One region of the Streptomyces sp. NBC_01460 genome, then DNA from elsewhere that is predicted to be linked to it. Evidence: riboswitches for the same ligand, from Rfam matches in the RefSeq annotation. Region 1 holds a riboswitch; each other region holds the start of a gene.
What was found. A riboswitch is a leader RNA that binds a small molecule or an ion and turns the genes downstream of it on or off. The one in region 1 is predicted to bind cyclic di-AMP.

Region 1 (4,510 bases):
AAGCTGCGCTGCTGGGTGAACCCGGCGTCCCGGAAGACCTTGATCATCTTGTTGTTGGCGGGCAGCACCTCGGCGGCGAAGCGCCGGATGCCTCGCTCCCTGGCCACTGCCGCGATGTGTTCGAGCAGGGCGGACGCCACGCCGCGGCCCTGGTGGGCGTCCTGGACGAGGAAGGCGACCTCGGCCTCGTCCGCCGGGGCGGAGGCCGGCCGGCCCTGGTCGTTGATGCGGTCGAAGCGCACGGTGGCGATGAACTCGCCGCCGATCGTGACGGCCAGTCCCACCCGGTCGACGTAGTCGTGATGGGTGAAGCGGTGCACGTCCCGGGCGGAGAGGCGCGGATACGGGGCGAAGAAGCGGTAGTACTTCGACTCGTCGGACACCTGCTCGTAGAAGCTGACCAGCCGCTCGGCATCGTCCGTGGTGATGGGCCTGATGCGCGCGGTGCCACCGTCGCGGAGCACCACGTCCGCCTCCCAGTGGTCGGGGTACGCGTGGTGCGGACTCTGCTCCGGAGTGGGCTCCATGGGCAAAGCCTACGGCGCCGCGCACCGGTCGCGGAGGGTTCGCGGCAGGGGCACGCTGAGGGGGCCGACGGGCGGTGGGCGCCCGGCGGCGACGCCGGGCACAGCAGTGCGCACCACATGAGAGACTGGTCTAGACAACCCATTGATACGTGAAGGGCAGAACCATGGCTGAGCGCCGCGTCAACGTCGGTTGGGCCGAGGGCCTGCACGCCCGCCCCGCTTCCATCTTCGTCCGTGCCGCCACGGCCTCCGGCGTCCCCGTGACGATCGCCAAGGCGGACGGCAACCCCGTGAACGCCGCCTCCATGCTCGCGGTGCTCGGCCTGGGCGCCCAGGGCGGCGAGGAGATCGTGCTCGCGTCCGAGGCGGACAACGCCGAGGCCGCCCTGGACCGTCTGGCGAAGCTGGTCGCCGAGGGGCTCGAGGAGCTTCCGGAGACCGTCTGATTCCGGCCATTCCGATCCGGATTTCTTTCTGCGGGAAAGCCGCGGCACCCCCGACCGGGAGCCGCGGCTTTTCTGTTTCCGGATCAGGTGCGGACACCGCTCCGGAAATCCTGAATCAGGGCAGCAAAAAGAAAGCCCTCCGGCAATTACCCCTCTTTGTATACGGCGCAATTGTTAATGGCGGACTCCCGCGATGTTTACGTGGTGTTGCGAAGTCCTCACCCGGGCGGAGGCCGCCGGGTGCCCCGGCCGGTCGGGGCGCCGCAGCCGGTGCGCCGCCGTGGCCCGCTCCGCGTGCTGGGTGGCGAGCGCCCTGGCCCGCTCGGCGTCGCGGCGCGCCACGGCGTCGACGAGAGCGCCGTGCTCGGCCCAGGAGTCCGCGGGGCGGACCGGCTGCTCGACGGCGTACATCCAGGCGATCTTGTGCCGGAGCTGGGTGAGCAGCGCGATGAGCGCCGGGCTGCCGGAGGCCTGTGCCAGCGTCTCGTGGAACCAGCCGCCCAGGGAGCGCAGATCCTCTCCCTCGCCCCTGCGGACCCGCTCCTGCCCCAGCCTGACCAGGCCTCGGAGCACCTTGAGGTGCGCCTCGGTGCGGCGCTGGGCCGCACGTGCGGCTCCCAGGGGCTCCAGGAGCATCCGGATCTCCAGAAGGTCCGCGGCCTCCTGTTCCGTGGGCTCGGCGACACAGGCGCCGGCGTGCCTGCGGGTGACGACGAACCCTTCGGACTCCAGGGTGCGCAGCGCCTCGCGTACGGGGACGCGGGAGACGCCGTAGCGACGCGCGAGCACCTCTTCGGTGAGGCGGCTGCCGCGCTCGAAGACACCGGAGACGATGTCGTCACGGATTGCCGTGCATACCGAATGCGCGGGAATGCGCATGTCCGAACCTCCGCCTTAATCCCCGCGAAACGCGGCTGATCGACGCCTGTCCTGCGACTCTATTGCAACCGGCGCGCATTTCCGATGGCGGGGCGGAATCCATGGATATCTTTTGGCCAGGGAGCTGTTCCGCGGAGGCGTCGGCGCACACACTTCCGGACGCACGACGAAGGCCCCGGCGGATGCCGGGGCCTTCGTCGGAGCGGTGTGGTGAGGTGTCGGATCAGACCTGGACGCCGTGGGCGCGGAGGTAGGCGACGGGGTCCATGTCCGAGCCGTACTCGGGGGTGGTCCGGGCCTCGAAGTGCAGGTGCGGCCCGGTGGAGTTGCCGGTCGAGCCGGAGATGCCGATCTGCTCGCCCGAGCCGACGCTCTGGCCGACGGAGACACCGATCGAGGAGAGGTGGCCGTACTGGGTGTACGTGCCGTCCTTCATCTTGAGCACGATGTTGTTGCCGTACGCGCCGCCCCAGCCGGCCTCGACGACCGTGCCGGCGCCGACCGCGACGACGGAGGTGCCGGACGCGGCCTGGAAGTCCACGCCGGAGTGGGTGCCGGAGGACCAGAGCGCGCCGCCGGACTGGTACCCCGTGGTCACGTGCGAGCCGGCGACCGGGAGGTGGAACGCGTTCAGCCGGGCGCGCTCGGCGGCGCGGGCTGCCCGCGCCTTCTCCTCACGGGCCTCCTTGGCACGGGCTTCGGCCTTGCGCTTCGCCTCGGCCTCGGCCTTCGCCTTGGCCTTCGCAGCTGCCTTCGCCTTGGCCACGACCTCGGCCTGGTGCGCCTGGGCCTCGGCCTGGGCGTCGATCTGGGCGGCGAGCGTGGTGTCGAGGGCGACGGCCTGCGTCAGACCGGTGGAGGACGGGGCGACGGCCTCGGAGTCCGCGGCGAGGGCGGGGGACGCGGTGGCGCCGATGACACCGGCGGTGGCCAGGGCCGCGATGCCGGCGACCTCGGCGCTCTTGCGCGTCAGGCGGCTCGGGGCACGGTGCTTCCCGGTGGCACGGATGAACGCCATGGAGGGGCTGGTCCTTTCCTTCCTTCTCGCCTACCGGGTTAGCTGACGGGTTCGGAGCAGGAAGGTCTCCTACGGGCCCCTGAGCCTCGTGCGAGGTGCAGGGATCCGATTCACCCCAGGGACTTCGTGGGTCCCCGGCTCCCCAGGCTCGCGCCGGACGGGGACTCGGCGATGACTGCCCGGCGCCACGGATGCGGCATTCGTCTGACGGACAGCCGGGCCGACGCTAGAGGGGGCCGCTTTCGCCCGCCAAACGGAACGGGTCTTTTGTCGCACATCCCACAGGATGAACATGTATTTTCCGCTTAAAACAGACAAAAGACAGAACCCCGGCGAGAGTGCCCCGCCGGGGTCCCTGATGTCCCGTCATGTCAGCCGGTGACGACCGACACCTCGCCGATGCCGAGCGCGCGTACGGGGTCCGCGATCTGTGCGGCGTCCCCGACCAGGACGGTGACCAGCCGGTCCACCGGGAACGCGTTGACGACGGCGGCGGTCGCCTCGACCGTGCCGGTCGCCGCCAGGCGCGCGTACAGCTGGGCCTGGTAGTCGTCCGGCAGGTGCTGCTCCACCTGGTCGGCCAGGGTGCCCGCGACCGAGGCCGCGGTCTCGTACTTCAGCGGGGCGACGCCCACGAGGTTCTGGACGGCCGTCTCACGCTCGGCGTCGGTGAGCCCTTCGGCCGCCAGGGTGCGCAGGACCTTCCAGAGGTCGTCGAGCGCGGGCCCGGTGGACTCCGTGTCGACGGAACCGCTGATGGCGAGCATGGCGGCCCCGGTCGCCCCGGAGGAGGAGCCGGGCGCCGTCGAGCGCAGCACCTGCCCGAAGGCCCGGACACCGTACGTGTAGCCCTTCTCCTCGCGCAGCACGCGGTCCAGCCGCGAGGTGAGCGTGCCCCCCAGGCAGTACGTGCCGAGGACCTGGGCGGGCCACACGCTGTCATGCCGGTCCGCGCCGATCCGGCCGATCAGCAGCTGAGTCTGGACGGCTCCGGGACGGTCCACGACGACCACACGGCCCGTGTCGTCCGCGGTGATCGGGGGCACCGGGCGGGCCTGGCCCGCATTGCCCGACCAGTCCCCGACGGTCTCGGCGAGCAGCGCGTCCAGGTCCACCTCGGTGAGGTCGCCGACGACGACCGCCGTCGCCGTGGACGGGCGGACGTGGGCGTCGTAGAAGGCGCGCACGGCCGCGGCGTCGATCCGCCGGACGGTCTCCTCGGTGCCCTGGCGCGGACGGGACATCCGGGCCGTGGCGGGGAAGAGCTCCTTGGACAGCTGCTTGGCGGCCCGGCGCGCGGGGTTGGCCTGCTCGTGCGGGATCTCGTCGAGGCGGTTGCCGACCAGGCGCTCGATCTCGCTCTCGGCGAAGGCCGGGGCCCGCAGGGCCTCGGCGACCAGCCCGAGCGCCTTGGACAGGCGGGAGACCGGGACCTCGAGGGAGACCCGGATCCCCGGGTGGTCCGCGTGGGCGTCCAGCGTGGCGCCGCAGCGCTCCAGCTCCGCGGCGAACTCCTCGGCGGAGCGCTTGTCCGTGCCCTCGGACAGGGCGCGCGACATGATCGTCGCCACTCCGTCCAGCCCCTCGGGCTCGGCGTCGAGCGGCGCGTCGAGGAAGATCTCCACGGCGACGACCTGCTG
Region 2 (4,510 bases), 1.8 Mb from region 1:
ACGGGCGGAGGCGATGGGGGCGGCCACGGTCGGCCGGGAGGCCAGCCAGGCCAGGGCGACCGTGGCGATCTCCGCGTCGTGCTCCTGGGCGATCCTGTCGAGCGCCGCGAGGACCGTGCGTCCGCGCTCGGTCTCCAGGTGCTTGCCCGCGCCTTCGGCCCGCGCGCTCTCGACGGAGGCTCCCGGCCGGTACTTGCCGGTGAGGAAGCCGGAGGCGAGCGCGAAGTACGGGACGGCGGCAAGACCGGCACCGGCCGCCGTGTCCTGGAGCGCGCCCTCGTAGGTGTCGCGCGAGACGAGGTTGTAGTGCGGCTGCAGTGCCACGTATCGGGCCAGGCCCTCGCGCTCGGAGAAGTCCAGGGAGGCCCGCAGCCGCGCGGGGCTGATGTTGGAGGCGGCGATCTCCCGCACCGTGCCGGCCTTCACCAGCTGGTCGAGGGCGGTGATGATCTCCTCGACGGGGACGCTCTCGTCGTCGAAGTGCGTGTAGTAGAGGTCGATGTGGTCGGTGCCGAGCCTGCGCAGGGACGCCTCGGCCGCCTCCTTGATCGTGGTGGGCGAGAGCCCCTTGTACGCCGGGTGGGCGCCGACCTTGGTGGCGATGACGACGTCGTCACGGCGGGAGCGGGCCCTGAGCCACTTCCCGATGAGGGTCTCCGACTCACCGCCCTCGTTGCCTGGGATCCAGGCGGAGTAGGAGTCGGCGGTGTCGAGGAAGTTGCCGCCCGCCGCCACATACGCGTCGAGGACGGCGAAGGTCGTGTCCTCGTCGGCCGTCCAGCCGAAGACGTTGCCGCCGAGGGCGAGGGGGAAGACCTGAAGGCCGGAGGAACCGAGCGGGCGCAGAGAAGTCATACCCGGGTACAACCAGCTGACGGAGGCACCTATTCCGATTCGCGGCCCGCACCCCGCGCGGCCCGGGTGGGCCCGGCGCCCCCGTGACAGGCGACGCCGGGCGGACCCGGGCAGACCGACGGCCCTGACGTCGGGGGGTCGTGCGTCAGGGCCGCCGGGGTTCCGGTGCGCCGAGGAGCGGCGCCGGGGATCAGATCGTGAGGCCCTTGCCGCGCAGCCAGCTCATCGGGTCCACACCCGAGCCGTCCGCGGTGTGGATCTCCAGGTGGAGGTGCGGGCCGGTCACGTTGCCGGTGGCGCCGACGCGGCCGATGGTCTCGCCGGTGGTGACCTTCTGTCCGGCGGTGACGTCCATCGAGGACTGGTGGCAGTACCAGACCTCCGTGCCGTCGTCGAGCTCAAGGACCGTGCGGTAGCCGTACGAACCGGACCAGCCCGCCGACTTCACCGTGCCGCTGTGCACGGCCTTGACCGGCGTGCCGGTGGGAGCCGCGAAGTCCAGTCCGGTGTGGTAGCCGGAGGACCACATCGAGCCGGACTGCCCGAAGGTCGAGGTGATCGTGTACGAGGAGGTCGGGACGGCGTAGCTGGCGGCGAGCTTGGCGAGGCGCTCGGCCTCGGCCTTCTTCTTCGCCGCTTCCTCCTCGGCCTTCTTCTCCGCGGCGGCCTCGGCCTCGGCGGCGCTCTGCTGCTTGGCGGCCTGGGTCGCGGCCGCTTCGGCCGCCGCCTGCTCCTGGGCGGCCCTGGCCTCGGCCTCGGCTCCCGCCGACTGCTGCTCGGCCTGCTGGAGGATGCGGGCGCGCAGGGCCTCGCCCGCGTCGGTGGTGCCCTGCTGGGCCTCGGCGGCGGTGATGCCGGCCGTGGTGAGCGGGGAGGACGCGGCGGCCGTCTCGTGCTCCGCGTCGGAGTCGCCGGACATGAAGGCACCGACGCCGGGAAGGGACTTGGCGTCGGGAAGGTTGTCCGCGATGGAATCGGGAAGAGAGATGGAGACCGGCGGCTTGCTCTGCGCGGTGGCCATGCCGCCCGCACCGACGGCCGCGATGACGCCGACGCCGAGGACGGTGGAGCTACGGGCGAGACCGCGCTGCTTGGCTACGCGATGACGGCCGCGTACGGGGCGGATGGACTCCTCGGTGGGGTTCCATTCCTCCCACGTCCTGTCCTCATCACCGAAGCCTCCGGTCCTGAAGGATGACGGGGCCTCGGGGGCAGGCTGATTGGACGCCACGTGGGCGCTCTCCTTTCCTTCCTTCTCGCCTACCGGGTTAGCTGACGGGTTCGGAGCAGGAAGGTCTCCTACGGGCCCCTTCGTCTCTCGCGAGACACAGGTGCCCGATTCACCCCATGTAGGTGGTTCCCCGGTTCCCTTGCGGAATTCGGCGCTGCGCACGGTGCCGTCTCTTGCGACGGCGGGTACAACCGCGCTGCGTTATCGAACGTTAATAGACACCCGGGTCCGATTCCAAGCTGTTCCCACAGATCGTTCACGCCTCCGGCCTGGACTTTCAGGGGTCAAACGGGCGCAAACGGGCGAGTTGAGCACCACTCATCCAGCCAGCAGTTTCTGATGGTGCGTCATATGTTATGCGGAGCGCGGTCCTTCGACTACCGAAAGTCGCGACCGGTCATTCACTGTCCCGCCCCACGATCTTCACCGTCGTCCGTCGCTCCTGCTGCCCGTGCGAAGGCCGGCCGACGGCGAGCAGCGCCATGTCGTCCGTCGACCGGCCACCGGTGTGCAGCCGTACGTCGTCGGTGAGCGCCGACAGCAGCTCCTCGGGCCCCGGGAAGAGCCGGCCGCGCAGCCGGGCCGCCGGGTCGTAGAAGACACCCTGCGCGTCGCGCGCCTCGGAGAGGCCGTCGGTGAACGCCAGGAAGGTCGCCCCGGCCGGCAGCGCCCACTCGTCCGACCGGTCGGGCCACACGTCCAGCCCCATCCCGAGCGGCAGGGCGGGCACGGTCGGGGCCAGCACGTCGAGCGCCCCGTCCGCGTGCAGCACCAGCGGCTCAGGATGGCCGCGGTTGACGACCCGCAGGGTGTCCGAACCGGCCGGGATCTCCGCGAGGACCGCGGTGACGAACCCCTCCATGGAGTCGAGCCCGCCCCGCCGCGAGCCCTCACGGGCCAGCGCCCGCTCCAGTCGCTGGACCACGCCCTCCAGCGACAGCTCCTGCTCGGCGGCCTCCCGGAACGCCCCGATCACCACGGCCACGGCCGCGACGGCGTCCAGCCCCTTGCCCCGCACGTCCCCGACCACCAGCCGGACCCCGAACGGCGTGTCCGCGACGGCGAAGAGGTCGCCGCCGACGAACTCGTCCGCCTGGGCCGCCTCGTACCGCGCCGCGATGTGCAGCCCGCCGATCCGGGCGTCCGGCACCGGGAGCACCGCACGCATCGCCGTCTCGGCGATGACCCTCGCCGAGGCGAGCTGCTCGTTGCCGCGGTGCACGACGCGGTTGATCACGAGGGACAGGGCCACGACGGTGATCAGCGTGAGCAGGTCGGTGACCGGCGTGACCCTGAGGAGCACGCCGTCCGAGAGCCGGATGGCGAGCACGACCAGGACCGCGGCGATCCCGATGCGGACGGTGCTGCTCAGCGAGAAGAACGGGGCGGCGACGAGCGCCGCGGCGGCGAAGAGCGGGACAGCGGTGACCTCGGGCGGCGTGGCGAGGTCGAAGGCCACCCCGGCACAGATCATCAGGGCGGGCAACGCACGCACGAACCGCTGGGAGCGGGCGCTCCCGGGAACGCCCCGTCGGCGTCCGTCCCGCTTCCCCACCTGTGCAACACCCCTGCCCGGTCCACCCACGGCTGCGGACGGTACCGCGCCCCACCCAGGCTGGCCGGAGCCGCGCCGAGCGGCGACTCGTCATCGGCCAAAGGGAGGAGCACGCCGGAGCCCCGTCCTCCGGAGGTCAGTCGGAGAGCCGGCGCTGCGCGTAGATCGTCAGTGCATCCCGTACGAAGACGGCGGTTCCGTCTCCGTGGCGATCGTAGTTCCTCCCGAAGCGGGGATCGGCGACGTACATCTCCCCGAGGCCGGTCACGTACGCGCGCGTGGGCTCCGTGGTCGCCGACAGCCACTCGCAGTGCCGCCGCGCGATGTCCTGCACCTGCTCGCTGTCCGCCGCCAGGCCGGCGGCCCTGGCCTCCCCGTAGTCCCGGGCGATGACCTCGTGCACGCCCTGGAAGCGGGCGCGCTCGTCCTCGGTCAGTCCGCGCCACCACCGGCCGCCGCGCTCGTACGCCTCCCTGCCCCAGCGCTCCGTGACCTCCTGCTCGTACTCCGTGTGATCGAAGCCGTCGAGCACGTCCTCCGCCATGAGTTCCTCCCCTTGTTCGGTCCGGTGGAGAGTGGTCCGCACCGAGGCGATCTGCCGGCCGATGCGCTCCCGCTCCTGCTCCAGCAGGCGCAGATGGGTCCGGAGCGCGGCGGAGGTGTCCCGCTGCCCTTCCAGCACGTCCTTGATCGCGGGCAGGGAGAGCCCCAGCTCCCGCAGCAGCAGGATGCGCTGGAGCCGGACCAGAGCCTCCTGGCCGTAATAGCGGTAACCGTTGGCACCCGTGCGGCTCGGTGCCAGGAGACCGACGTCTCCGTAGTGCCGGAGCGTGCGGCTCGTGGTGCCGGCGCGCCGGGCGATTTCCTGG
Region 3 (4,510 bases), 1.1 Mb from region 1:
ATGGAGGTATGAATCCTCCTGACGGAGGGGTGGCCGACGAGCTCCCCGGGGTCGCACCGCGCCTGCGCGACCTGCGGCGCGACCGCGGCCTCACGCTGGAGGCGGCGGCCGGGCGGGCCGGCCTCTCGCCGGCCCACCTCTCCCGGCTCGAAACGGGCCGCAGACAGCCTTCGCTGCCGATGCTGCTCGGCCTCGCCCGTGTCTACGGTACGACCGTCTCCGAGCTCCTGGGGGAGATGCCGCCCGAACGTGACGCGATCGTCCGCGGCGGTCGCCTCGAGGCCACGCCGCGCGGCACCGGAGCGGGCGGCTGGGTCTACCGGCAGGCCGGTGGACCGGGCCGCGCCATGCAGGCCCTGAGGGTCCACGTCCCGTACGGCACCGAGGGGGACCTCGTGCGTGTCCACCCCGGTGAGGAGTGGCTGTACGTCCTCGACGGCCGGCTCCGGGTCGTGCTCGGCGAGACCGTCCACGACCTCGGTCCGGGGGACAGCGCGCACTTCGACTCGCTCACCCCGCACCGGATCGCAGCGCTCGACGCCGGCGGGGCGCGCCTGCTCTTCGTCCACACGCTGCTGCAGAGCCCCACCGCCGAGCTGTGCCTGGGCAGCACGGTCCACCGGCTCTGATCCCGCTCACGCACCCCGCACCGCACGTCCCGTCCCGTTCGTCACGCCGGTCCCAGATGCCGGAAGAGAGGACTGTCATGTCCGATTCGGAGCACTACGACCCCCTGACTCCCCGGAGGGCGAGGAGCGCGGACACCCAGGAGCGGCGGATGCCCCGCGGCGTCGTGATCCGGCTCCTCGCCTACCTGGTGGCCGGGCACGTGGTCGCGGCCTTCCTCTTCCTTCTCTTCACCGTGGCCGGCAAGGGCTGACCCCGGTGCTCACGCGTCCTCGACGAGCCGCTCACGCAGTCGCTCGCGGGTCTCGGGGGTGATCTTCAGGCCTTCGAGGAAGTAGCGGTCCGTGCTGCCCCAGATCTCCTCGATGGCGGCGAACGCGGCGCCGAGGTAGTCGGGGTGGGCGCCGAAGAGGGGGTTGAGCAGCTCCATCACCTCGTCGGACATCCCCGCCGACGAGGAGTCGCTGCGCTTCACCTTGTAGCGGCGGTGCGCGTCGTTCGACTTGAGGTAGTCGGCCTCGATGGCCTCCTTCTCGACGCCGACCGCGAGCAGGGAGACCGCGACCGAGAGGCCGGCCCGGTCCTTCCCGGCCGCACAGTGCATCAGCGCGGGCATGCTGTCCTCCGCCAGGGCGTGCAGCACGCGGCTGTGTTCGGCGGTGCGGTCCTTGATGATCGAGCGGTACGAGGCGACCATGCGGTCCGTCCCCTTGCCGTCGGCCAGGATCGAGCGCAGCTGCTGGATGTTCCCGTCGCGCACCAGCCGCCAGAACTCCGCGCCGTCGGCCGGGTCGGAGAGAGGAATGCTGACATTCCGGACACCCGGCAGCTCCACGTCGAGGCCGTCGAGCTTGTGGTCGGCCGCGTTGCGGAAGTCGAAGACCGTGTGCAGGCCGAGCCCGGAGAGGAAGGTGGCGTCGGCCTCCGTGGCGTGGGCGAGATGGCCGCTGCGGTAGAGGCGCCCGTAGCGCACGGTGCGGCCGTCCATGGTCGGAAGCCCGCCGACGTCGCGGAAGTTGCGGACACCGGTCAGGTCGACGTCCGTCGGCTCGGGGCCGGCCGGGGGGACCTCTGGCAGCTGCGTCACAAGGGCTCCTGGGGTGTCGGGCGTCGGCGCCGCTCGCCGACGGGGGCACGCTCGCGACGATACGACATGGCTGCATCGGCCAACCGTCTCGGTCGCAGAGGTGTCGGTCCGCCCTGTAGGTGGTGGCCATGACATGTCCGTATTGGCGTATTTAGCGGAACATGCCCCGCTTGTGCGGGAGATGGGGTGAGGTGGGTGAGCGGGATCATATCCGTGACGGTGCGTGGCGGAGATCGCGACAGGTATTCCGGACGCCGTGCGGAAAGCCAAGATCCCGGATCCACGGAGTGTGACGGGAATTCCGCACCGGAATTGAAGCGCCGATTCCGGTCCGCAATGCGGGGCTTGTTCGCGGCGTCCCGGCTCGCTTACGGTCACGGTCAATCCGGACGGAACGCCTAATCCTGCCGCCGCCCGGAATCCGCACCGACTCACGTGTGGCAGGAGCGGGGGAACCAGGTAGGCCGCCGGCCGGAGGGATCCGGTACGGCTTGGGGTCAAGTCGCGCACCACGTGGCCGGGCATCTCCAGCCCGAACCCGACAGCTCACCTCGCAGGCGCCGGAGAGGAATTCCCCCATGCCCGCAAAAGGCAAGCACCGTCGTACGAAGACCGGCCCGATCTCCCGAGGCGTCCTTGCCGCCGGGACCGGTGGCGCCGTCCTCGCCCTCCCGCTGATCGGCGCCACCGGCGCCCATGCCGCCGAGCAGGCCGCCCCGGCCGCCAAGTCCGCCGCCGCCCACAGCGCGCCCGCGTCGGCCAAGAGCTCGGCGAAGACCTACTCCGTGGTCTCCGGCGACTACCTGGCGAAGATCGCGGCCGACAAGAAGGTCAAGGGCGGCTGGCAGAAGCTGTACCAGGACAACCGTGACGTCGTCGGCGAGAACCCGAGCCTGATCCGCCCGGGCATGAAGCTCACCCTCGGCGCCAAGGCGTCCGGCTCCGCGGAGAAGGCAGCCCAGGCCGCGCCCTCCAAGGCCGCGCCGAAGGCCGCCGCTCCCGCGGAGAAGGCCGCCGCTCCGGTCGAGGAGACGGCCGCGAAGACCGCCGACTCCGCCGCGTCGGAGAGCACCGGATCGGGCTGGGCCACCCCGGTCGAGAACGCCGTGGTCACCACCCAGTACCGCGCCTCAGGCGCCAGCTGGTCCAGCGGCTACCACACCGGTTCGGACTTCCAGGCCGCCTCCGGCACCAGCGTCCGATCCATCGGCCAGGGGACCGTGGTCTCCGCCGGATGGAGCGGCTCGTACGGCAACGAGGTCGTCATCCAGCACAGCGACGGCATGTACTCCCAGTACGCCCACCTGTCCTCGCTCGAGGTCTCGGCCGGCCAGACCGTGACCGGCGGCCAGCAGATCGGCCTCTCCGGCTCCACCGGCAACTCCACCGGCCCGCACCTCCACTTCGAGGTCCGGACCGGCCCGAGCTACGGCTCGGACGTCGACCCGATCGCCTACCTGCGTTCGCACGGCGTCTCCATCTGAGACTCCGTCCGGGACACATCACCCGGTTCGATCGCTTCGAGGAGAGGGGCGGTGCGCCACGGCGCACCGCCCCTCTCCTTATTCCTGCTTTACCAAAAACTGACCGGGTGGTCTTTCTCACCACCCGTCAACCCCTTATTACGGTCGCGTAGGTCACATTCGAAGGTGCAGGATAAGCGCTTGTGGCAGACGATTCGAGAAACAGACAACGAGGCATCATCGGGTCGTACGCAGCGATTGGCGACAGCTTCACCGAGGGTGTCGGAGACCCCGGCCCCGGCGGGACGCTCGTCGGCTGGGCGGACCGGCTCGCGGTCCTCCTCGCGGACCAGCTCCCCGTCCTCGGTGCGACGGTCGGCCCCGCGGACGACCCGCACGGGAATTTCCGGTACGCCAATCTCGCCGTACGCGGACGCCTCCTCGACCAGATAGTCGAGGAACAGGTCCCCCGGGCGAAGGAGCTGGCACCCGACCTGGTCAGCTTCTGCGCGGGCGGCAACGACATCCTCCGCCCCGGTTCCGACCCGGACGACGTGGCGGAACGCTTCGAGCGTGCGGTCGCCGAGCTGACCCAGGCGGTCGGAACCGTCATGGTCACCACCGGGTTCGACACCCGCGGCATCCCCGTGCTCAAGCACCTGCGGGGCAAGATCGCCATGTTCACCGCGCACGTCCGGTCCATCGCCGACCGCTACGACTGCCCGGTGCTGGACCTGTGGTCCCTGCGGTCCGTGCAGGACCGGCGGGCGTGGGACAGCGACAGGCTGCACCTCTCGGCCGAGGGGCACACCCGGGTCGCGCTGCGCGCCGCCCAGGTCCTCGGCCTCGACGCGCCGGCCGACCCGGACCAGGTGTGGCCTCCGCAGGTGCACCGCGGGACGTTCGAGGTGCGCCGTGACGACATCCAGTGGGCGCGCGAGTACCTCGTCCCGTGGATCGGGCGGCGACTGCGCGGGGAGTCCTCCGGGGACCACGTCGAGGCCAAGCGCCCCGACCTGCTGCCGCTCTGACCCCTGCCGCTGACGGGCGGTCAGCGGCCGACGAGGGGGAGCAGACGCCGGGCCGGGTCCGCGGGCACGAGCCCGTCCGGGGCGGGTATCCGCATCGGACGGGCGGGTATCCGCTCCAGCACCCCGCCCGCGAAGACGTCGTACAGCGGCAGTGTCTCCAGGTGCACATAGCCGATGTGGCAGTCGCACACGTCGAGCGGACAGCCGCGCGGGCCGAGTGAGCTCCGATAACTCCCGTCGTAGAGGTTGCCCAGCTCGTCGCGGACGAAGTGACAGCGGCGCACCGTCCCGTCACCGTCCAC

Region 2: it holds a riboswitch for cyclic di-AMP, as region 1 does, so the genes downstream of both, OG488_RS20025 (M23 family metallopeptidase) here and OG488_RS28290 (M23 family metallopeptidase) in region 1, are expected to answer to the same signal.
Region 3: it holds a riboswitch for cyclic di-AMP, as region 1 does, so the genes downstream of both, OG488_RS33085 (M23 family metallopeptidase) here and OG488_RS28290 (M23 family metallopeptidase) in region 1, are expected to answer to the same signal.

The regions. Positions count from the first base shown of each region.
Region 1 is NZ_CP109473.1:6,253,653-6,258,162, reverse strand. Features, by position in the region: gene OG488_RS28305 (bifunctional acetate--CoA ligase family protein/GNAT family N-acetyltransferase) at 1-527, opposite strand, end outside; gene OG488_RS28300 (HPr family phosphocarrier protein) at 692-973, shown strand; gene OG488_RS28295 (GntR family transcriptional regulator) at 1,148-1,852, opposite strand; gene OG488_RS28290 (M23 family metallopeptidase) at 2,076-2,870, opposite strand; cyclic di-AMP (ydaO/yuaA leader) riboswitch at 2,884-3,051, opposite strand; gene OG488_RS28285 (M16 family metallopeptidase) at 3,242-4,510, opposite strand, start outside.
Region 2 is NZ_CP109473.1:4,479,716-4,484,225, reverse strand. Features, by position in the region: gene OG488_RS20030 (aldo/keto reductase) at 1-855, opposite strand, end outside; gene OG488_RS20025 (M23 family metallopeptidase) at 1,046-2,086, opposite strand; cyclic di-AMP (ydaO/yuaA leader) riboswitch at 2,098-2,250, opposite strand; gene OG488_RS20020 (PP2C family protein-serine/threonine phosphatase) at 2,484-3,671, opposite strand; gene OG488_RS20015 (MerR family transcriptional regulator) at 3,778-4,510, opposite strand, start outside.
Region 3 is NZ_CP109473.1:7,343,718-7,348,227, forward strand. Features, by position in the region: gene OG488_RS33070 (helix-turn-helix domain-containing protein) at 9-629, shown strand; gene OG488_RS33075 (DUF6126 family protein) at 707-880, shown strand; gene OG488_RS33080 (tyrosine-protein phosphatase) at 890-1,714, opposite strand; cyclic di-AMP (ydaO/yuaA leader) riboswitch at 2,129-2,287, shown strand; gene OG488_RS33085 (M23 family metallopeptidase) at 2,293-3,198, shown strand; gene OG488_RS33090 (SGNH/GDSL hydrolase family protein) at 3,381-4,208, shown strand; gene OG488_RS33095 (STM4011 family radical SAM protein) at 4,229-4,510, opposite strand, start outside.